Regions from separate parts of the Microvirgula sp. AG722 genome, predicted to be linked through region 1. Evidence: predicted binding sites of a transcription regulator. Region 1 holds the regulator's gene; the other holds the start of a gene.

Region 1 (4,415 bases):
GCCAGTCTCGACCAGCAGAAGGGCGTGACCGTCTACGAAGGCAATGTGATCCTGACCCAGGGCACATCGAAGCTGACCGCCGCCAAACTGACGGTGAACCAGGACAAGGCCGGCAACCAGTACGGCACCGCCATCGGCAACCCGGCCACCTTCCGCCAGCGCCTCGACCCTGACAGCGACGGCAAGGTCGAGTGGATCAACGGCAAGGGCCAGCGCATTGACTACGACAACGCCAAGCAACTGGTTACAATCTATGACAACGGCAGAGTTCAGCGCGGTGGCGACGTCGTCACCGGCAATGTGATCATCTACGACGGCAAGACCCAGCAATTCCAGGCCACCGGCACCCGCAGCGATGCCCATGGCCAGGCAATGAAGGGCGGCAAGGGCCGTGTCACCGTGGTGATCCAGCCGCGTGAAAAGAAGGAAGGCGCCAATAAATGACGCAAGCCACCAGTCGCCTCAGCGTCCGCCACCTGCAGAAGCGCTACAAGAAGCGCACGGTGGTCCAGGACGTCTCGCTGGAAATCAACAGCGGCGAGGTCGTCGGTCTGCTCGGTCCGAACGGCGCCGGCAAGACCACCAGTTTCTACATGATCGTCGGCCTGGTGCCGGCCGATGCCGGCGACATCCATATCGACGATATCGATGCCAGCCATCTGGCCATCCACCAGCGTGCCCGGCTCGGCATCGGCTATCTGCCGCAGGAAGCCTCGATCTTCCGCAAGCTCACGGTCGAGGAAAACATTCTCGCCGTGCTTGAGCTGACCGGACTGAAAGGGGCGAAGATCCAGGAAGAACTGGAGCTGCTGCTCGACGATCTGAACATCGCCCACCTGCGCGACAACCCGGCGCTGTCGCTGTCCGGCGGCGAGCGCCGCCGGGTGGAAATCGCCCGCGCGCTGGCCATGCGCCCGCGTTTCATCCTGCTGGACGAACCGTTTGCCGGCGTTGACCCGATTGCCGTCATCGATATCCAGAAGATCATCTCCTACCTGAAGGAGCGCGGCATCGGCGTACTGATCACCGATCACAATGTTCGCGAAACCCTGCGCATCTGCGATCGGGCTTACATTATCAATGCCGGCAGCGTACTTGCCGCCGGCAAGCCCCAGGCGCTGGTCGAGGACGAAAATGTCCGCCGCGTCTACCTGGGCGAGCATTTCCACCTCTAGACAGCGGCCATGAAGCAAAGCCTCCAGCTCAAGCTGGGTCAGCAACTGACCCTTACGCCCCAACTGCAACAGTCGATCCGGCTGCTGCAGCTCTCGACGCTGGACTTGCAACAGGAAGTGGAACAGTTCATCGCCGACAATCCGCTGCTGGAGCGCGACGAGGGCCGTGACGAAAACGGCGCGGAAGTCAGCGATGCCGGCGAGATTGCCATCAACGGCCATGACGAGCCGCGTGAGCCACCGCAGCAGCAGGACGGGGCCGGCGGCAACGACGACAGCGCCACCGACCTGAACCTGGTCAACGACTGGTCCAGCTACGGCCGCAACGGCAGCGACGAAGACGACGACTGGGACCCGCACCAGAACCTGACCCGGGCCACCACGCTGCGCGAGCATCTGCTGGCGCAGCTGGCCGAGCTGCCGCTGTCGGTCCGCGACCGGGCAATGGCGATGGTCATCATCGAGGAACTGGACGACGACGGCTACCTGCCCTGCCCGCTGGAAGAGCTTGCCGTCCATCTGCCGGCGGAACTGGAGATCGATCCCGACGAGCTGACCGTGGCGCTGACCCTGGTCCAGCAGTTCGAGCCGGCCGGTGTCGCCTCGCGCGATCTGACCGAATCGCTGCTGCTGCAACTGGCGGCCCGGCCCGAGTCGCCGGCCAGGCCGCTGGCGCAGGACATCGTCCGCCACCACCTGCCGCTGCTCGCCAACCGCGACTTCACCCGGCTGCGCCGCGCCACCGGCGCCGACGACGAATCGATCCGGCAGGCCCAGGCGCTGATCGCCTCGCTGAACCCGCGTCCGGCCGCCGGTTTCGGCAGCGGCGACACCCACTACGTAATGGCCGACGTGCTGGTCCGTCGCGATCGCAACGGAATCTGGCTGCCCCTCTTGAATCCTGCGACTCAGCCCAAATTGAAAGTAAATCAGCTGTACGCGCAGATGCTCAGCCGGCACCGCGGCGAGGCCGGACAATTGTCCGGCCGGCTGCAGGAAGCCAAGTGGCTGATCCGCAACATCGAACAGCGGGCCGACACTATACTCAGGGTGTCGCAGGTCATCGTCGAGCGACAGCAGGCGTTCTTTGATCAGGGTGAAGTCGCAATGCGCCCCATGGTGCTGCGCGACGTCGCCGACGAATTGGGATTGCACGAGTCGACCATCTCCCGCGTGACCAGCAGCAAGTATCTGATCTGTCCGCGTGGCGTGTTCGAACTCAAGTACTTCTTCGGCACGGCGCTGGACACCGATTCCGGCGGCGAATGCTCGGCTACCGCCATCAAGGCGCGGTTGCGCAAGCTGATTGCCGACGAAGACCCGCACAAACCGCTGTCGGACAGCGTGCTGGCCGAACGGCTCGGTGACGAGGGCATCCAGGTTGCCCGCCGCACCGTCGCCAAGTATCGCGAGGCATTGCTGATACCACCGGTAAACCAGCGGAAAACGATTTAACGCGCGTCAAGGCGCGCCCCCTGCGTATCCAGCAACATGGATACGCCAGCCCACCAGAAGGAGTTAGGGTATGAACCTGAACATCACCGGCGTCCATCTCGAAGTCACTCCGAGCCTGCGCGACTACCTGTCGGAAAAAATCGACCGCATCACCCGCCACGTCGATAACGTCATTGCCGTCAACGTCGCCCTCTCGGTCGAGAAACTCGACCAGAAAGTGACGGTCGACGTTCACCTGAAGGGCAAGGACATCCACGTCGAGGAAGTCGCAGCCGACATGTATGCGGCCATCGACCTGGTTGCAGACAAGCTGGACAGACAGGTGCTGAAGCACAAGGAGAAGAGTACGGATCACTTCTCGGACAAGGCGCACAAGGCACAGGAGCTGTCCGCCGGCTCCGAAGCCTGAGCCTGAAGAAGACTCACAAGGGCAAGCGCCCGCGGTCGTCGTGCCGCTGGCTCAGGCCTGACTGAAAGGGGGGGACTGCCGGAAACGGCAGTCCCCCCGTTTGATTGCGGGCCCTCGCGCCCGGAGGGGTGCCGGCACAGGCATTCCGCTGCCGGTCCGCCCTTTGCTGGTGCAGACCGGCCGGGGTGCCCACTAATGCGGCAGACGCTCCCGCCGTAACCGGCTAGAATGGCCCCGTTTTGATTACTCGTACTCGTTGACGACCATGAGTCTGATCGCAAAGATCCTGCCCAGCACCGACCACCTGCTCGTCGATCTCGACGTCAGCAGCAAGAAACGCGTGTTCGAGCATGTCGGCATCCTGTTCGAGAACGCCTACGGCATTGCCCGCAGCACCGTTTTCGACAGCCTGTTCGCCCGGGAAAAACTCGGCTCCACCGGACTCGGTCACGGGGTTGCCATCCCGCACGGTCGCGCCAAGGGGCTCAAGGACGTCGCCGGCTGCTTCATCCGCCTGAAATCCCCGATTCCGTTCGACTCGCCCGATGGCAAGCCGGTCAGCCTGCTGTTCGTGCTGCTGGTGCCCGAGCAGGCAACCGACCTGCATCTGCAGGTACTGTCGGAACTCGCACAGATGTTCAGCCGCCGCCAGCTGCGCGAAGCGCTGGCCGCCGCACCGGATGCCCAGACCCTGTTCCAGCTTCTGACCACCCAGCAGGACAGCCATGCCTAGCATCACGGTCAGGAAGCTTTATCAGGACAACCGGCAGAAACTCAATCTGAACTGGGTCGCCGGCTCGTCCGGCATCGACAACCTGATCGGCACCGACGACCAGCGGCCAACCCTGGCCCTGGTCGGCCACCTGAACCTGATCCACCCGAACAGCCTGCAGGTGCTCGGCGTCGCCGAATGCGACTACCTGAACCAGCTGGGACAGGACGCGGCCCGCGAAGCGCTGGAGCAGCTGTTCCGGCTGCCGATGTCGGCCATCATCGTCGCCAACGGCCAGCCGGTTCCGGCCGCACTGAAGGCCGCCTGCGAACACCAGCGCGTGCCGCTGATCGCCTCGAGCCAGGCCTCGCCGTACCTGATGGACGTGATGCGCATCTACCTGGCGCGAGTCCTGGCGGTGTCCACCGTGCTGCACGGCGTGTTCCTCGACGTGCTCGAGGTCGGCGTGCTGATTACCGGCGACAGCGCGATGGGCAAGAGCGAACTGGCACTGGAACTGATTTCCCGCGGCCACGGCCTGGTGGCCGACGACGCGGTCGACCTGTTCCGCATCGGCCCGGAAACCCTGGAAGGACGCTGCCCGGACATGCTGCGCGATTTCCTTGAAGTGCGCGGCCTCGGCATCCTCAATATCCGCACGGTG
Region 2 (4,415 bases), on a different contig from region 1:
CGCTGAATCTTCCCCGGGACGCAGCGGGCCGCCTGCGCTGTTTCGGTATCGAAACCGGCGCCCATATCCAGGTCGTGCGTCGTGCGGTACTGGGCGGACCGCTGCTGGTCCGTATCGGCTGCACGGACGTGATCCTGCGCCGTGACGTGGCGCGCCAGATCGAGGTGACGCCGCTATGAAGCGCTTCGCCCTGATCGGTCTGCCGAATACCGGCAAGTCCACGCTGTTCAACCGCCTGACCGGGCTGTCGCAACGGGTCGGCAACTGGCCGGGACTGACGGTCGAGATCGCCCGCGCCAAAATCCTGCTTGGCGGCCACATGGTCGACCTGATCGACCTGCCGGGCATCAACGACCTGTCCGGCTATGCCGAGGACGAGGCGGTAGTGCGGCAGATGCTGACCGACAGCGATTTTCACGCCTTCGTCGTCATCCTCAATGCGACCCAGCTCGACCGGCAGCTGCGGCTGGCGCTGCAGCTGCGCGCGACCGGCGTGCCCTTGCTGGTGCTGCTGAACATGTCGGACGAGGCGCGCCAGCTCGGCATCACCGTCGACGAGGCCCGGCTGTCGAAGGAACTGGGCGCGCCGGTGCTGATGACCAGCGCGCGGCGCGGCGAGAACTGGCCGGCCGTGCTGGAGGCGCTGGCCCGGCTGGCCAATGGCAGCGACGAGGCCCGTCATGCGGTGCTGCCGCCGCAACTGGCCGACGAAAGCGACGCCGTCGCCTGGTCGCTGGCGCAGCGTGCGCTGGCCGACGCCACCTTCCATGTGCCGCCCCGGCTGTCCGAAAGCACGACCGAGAAGGTCGATCGCTGGCTGCTGCATCCGTGGCTGGGCCTGCCGCTGTTCTTCGTGCTGATGGCCATTCTGTTCCAGCTGACCTATCTGATCAGTACGCCGATCCAGGACGGGCTGGACGAGGGGCTGGGCGCCCTGCGCGGCGCGGTGCTCGATCCGCTGCTGTCCGGTGCGCCGTCCTGGCTGTCGGGCTTCCTGCTCGACGGGGTCTGGACCGGCATGACCACGGTGCTGACCTTTGCGCCGCTGGTGTTCGTGTTCTTCGTGCTGATGGCGATTGTCGAGGATGCCGGCTACCTGGCCCGCGCCGCCTTCCTGATGGACGCAATGATGAGCCGGCTCGGCCTGGACGGCCGCGGCTTCGTCATGCACCTGATGGGCTTCGGCTGCAATGTGCCGGCCATCATGGGGACGCGCATCATGCGCGACCGCAAGATGCGGCTGCTGTCGATGCTGACCATCCCGTTCTCGGTCTGCTCGGCACGGCTGCAGGTATTCCTGTTCTTCTCCACCACGATGTTCTCGCCGCTGGCCGCGCCGTGGGTGCTGTTCAGCCTGTACCTGGTCAGCTTTGCCGTCGCCATGCTGTCGGCCTGGCTGTTCAAGCGCGGTTTCCACAGTCACGAGCTGTTCGTGCTGGAAATTCCGCCGTACCGGCTGCCGACGCCACGCCATCTGCTGCTGCGTGCCTGGGGTGAAGTGCGGGCGTTCCTGAAGCTGGCATCGACCATGATCCTGATCGGCGTGGTGCTGGTCTGGGCGCTGACCACCTTCCATATCGGGGCGAACGGTCCGACCTTTGCCGAAGCGCTGGGGCACTTCTTCCGGCCGCTGCTGGCACCGATCGGCATCGAGGACCGGCTGGCGGTGGCGCTGATGTTCGGCTTTGTCGCCAAGGAAATCCTGCTCGGTTCGATGGCGGTCATCTATGGCGTGCAGGAGAACAACCTCGGTGACGTGGTCGTCCGCCACATCGACTGGATCTCGGCCTACAGCTTCATGCTGTTCACGCTGATCTATGTGCCGTGCGTCGCCACCGTGGCCGCGATCTACAAGGAGTCGAAGAGTTTCGGCTTCACCACGCTGTCGGTAGCGTGGTCGCTGGGCCTGGCCTGGGTGGTCAGCTTCGTGTTCTACCAGAGCGCGCGACTGCTGGTCGGCTAGCCGCGCGCAGCCCGCAACAGCATGACGCCCGGCGCATCCTGCGCCGGGCGTTGTCGTTCCGGCTCCGCCCGGAAAGCGGGGCGGCAAGATTTGCCGTTGGCACGTCCGGCACTGCGGCATTCGCTGTGCCGGATTTTTGTCGCGTTTGAAAACCCAGCAAAATCAGGGGGCTGGCTGGCCCGATACGCCGGGTTGCATCTGGCACGAAACCTGCTTTAATGTGTCCCGTTCATACTGTCATCGCAGCGGATACCCATGCTCGACAAGATCGCCAAACATTTCGAACTGCAGCAGAAGTCACTCGACCTGCGCGCCAGGCGCAACGAGGTCATTGCTTCGAACATCGCCAACGCCGATACGCCGAACTACAAGGCGGTCGACTTCGACTTCGCCTCGGCACTGAAGGCCGAGCTGGCCGGTACCCAGTCGAGCCTGGGCATGAACCGCACCGATGGCCGCCACCTGAGCGGCAAGCAGACCAGCGGCAGCGACGGCGTGGAAGTGCAGTATCGCCAGGCCGTACAGCCGTCGATTGACGGCAACACCGTGGACATGGACCAGGAGCGCTCCGCCTTCATGGACAACTCCATCCACTATCAGTCCACGCTGACTTTCCTCAACCGTCGGATCAGCGGTCTGTCCGACGCCATCAAGGGTCAATAATCATGTCGCTTAGTCGCGTCCTCGATATCGCCGGCAGCGCGCTGACGGCCCAGTCCAAGCGCCTGAACGTCGTCGCCAGCAACATGGCCAACGCCGACAGTGCGGTGTCCAGCAACGGCGAGCCGTACAAGGCCCGGCGCATCGTGTTCACCCCGATCCCGGTCGACAGCGCCGAACCGAAAATCGCCAAGGTGGCAGTGACCGCCATCGTCGAAGACCAGTCGCCGCCGCGCATGAGCTACGACCCGGGCAACCCGCTGGCCGACAAGAACGGTTACGTGACCATGCCGAACATCAACCCGGTCGAAGAAATGACCGACATGATTTCCGCATCGCGCTCGTACCAGACCAACGTTGAAATGATGAACACGACCAAGCAGCTCTTGCAAAAGACGCTGACCATCGGCCAAGCCTGATCCCGGAGCGAACCCAGATGACCACCGCCGTTACCACCAACCCGTACGACAAGTTCAATACGTCGAGCACGACGACCAAATCCGGTTCCAGCGCGATCCAGGACCAGTTCCTGAAACTGCTGATGGCCCAGCTGCAGTCGCAGGATCCGCTGAACCCGATGGACAACTCGCAGGTCACCAGCCAGATGGCCCAGCTGAGCACGGTCGAAGGGATCGAGAAGCTGAACACCACCATGACCTCGCTGTCGTCGGCCTATGCCGCCAGCCAGAGCTTCGCGGCCGCCGGCATGATCGGTCACGTCGCGCTGACCCCGGGGTCCGGCCTGCCGCTGACGGTCAAGACGGCCGAGGACGGCACCAAGAGCGGTTCGTCGGCCGGTGCCGTCGAGCTGCCGAACGGCGCCGATGCCGTCGTGGTGTCGGTCTACGACAGCAAGGGCAACCTGGTCGACAAGGTCAGCATGGGCGCGCAGGAAGCAGGCACCGCCCACTTCGTCTGGGACGGCAAGACCAGCGATGGCACGCAACTGGATTCCGGCAACTACACGTTCAGCGTCAGCGCCACCAAGGGCGGCGCGGCGACCACGGCGACGGCACTGGCCTATTCGCGCGTCGATGCGCTGACCTGGAAGGACGGCAATGTCCTGCTGGCACTGTCGACCGGCGAGAACGTCGATATCAGCAAGGTCCGCGAACTGATGTAAGCGGTCACGACCGTCCACGCGTTACGCATCTACCGAATATCAGGTTTACAAGGGATTCATCATGGCTTTCCAACACGGTCTGGCCGGCATCAACGCCGCAAACAATCAGCTCGGCGCCATCGGCAACAACATCGCCAACGCCTCCACCGTCGGCTACAAGGGCTCGCGTGCCGAGTTCGCCGACATGTTCGCCGCCAACTTCTACGGCGTGGCCGCGACCCAGAACGGCATCGGCGTGTCGACCACCGCGATCGCCCAGCAGTTCAAGCAGGGCAATGTGAGCACCACCGGCAACCAGCTTGACCTGGCCATTTCCGGCAACGGCTTCTTCGTCATGCAGAACGCCAACGGCACGACCTATACCCGCAACGGCCAGTTCCAGATCGACCGCAACGGCTACATCAACAACAACGGCGACTTCCTGATGGGCTGGGGCGTCGATTCGTCCGGCAACGTGATGAAGGGTTCGATGTCGCAACTGCAGGTCGATACCAGCCTGCTGGCGCCGCGTCCCAGCGACTGGAACAACAGCCCGGTCAAGTTCGGCCTGAACCTCGATTCGCGCGTGACGCCGCCGGCCAATGGCACGTTCTCCCCGACCGACCCGAAGTCGTACAACAACACCACGTCGACCGACATCTACGACAGTCTCGGCAACCCGCTGTCGCT

Evidence for each region. Region 1 encodes sigma-54, which starts transcription at its own class of promoters, with help from an activator protein. Its sites were predicted from a motif close to CTGGCACGCTTCATGCTT; they were not measured.
Region 2: flgB (flagellar basal body rod protein FlgB) is a predicted target of sigma-54. The motif match lies at 2,162-2,179, and genes of this name have one in related genera.

Annotation. Positions count from the first base shown of each region.
Region 1 covers NZ_QLTJ01000004.1:31,365-35,779, reverse strand. Annotated here, with positions in the region: gene lptA (lipopolysaccharide transport periplasmic protein LptA) at 1-444, shown strand, start outside; gene lptB (LPS export ABC transporter ATP-binding protein) at 441-1,175, shown strand; gene DFO50_RS07925 (RNA polymerase factor sigma-54) at 1,185-2,630, shown strand; gene hpf (ribosome hibernation-promoting factor, HPF/YfiA family) at 2,701-3,039, shown strand; gene ptsN (PTS IIA-like nitrogen regulatory protein PtsN) at 3,305-3,772, shown strand; gene hprK (HPr(Ser) kinase/phosphatase) at 3,765-4,415, shown strand, end outside.
Region 2 covers NZ_QLTJ01000001.1:240,760-245,174, reverse strand. Annotated here, with positions in the region: gene DFO50_RS19065 (FeoA family protein) at 1-179, shown strand, start outside; gene feoB (ferrous iron transport protein B) at 176-1,963, shown strand; gene flgB (flagellar basal body rod protein FlgB) at 2,219-2,626, shown strand; gene flgC (flagellar basal body rod protein FlgC) at 2,629-3,042, shown strand; gene DFO50_RS01090 (flagellar hook assembly protein FlgD) at 3,060-3,746, shown strand; gene flgE (flagellar hook protein FlgE) at 3,808-4,415, shown strand, end outside.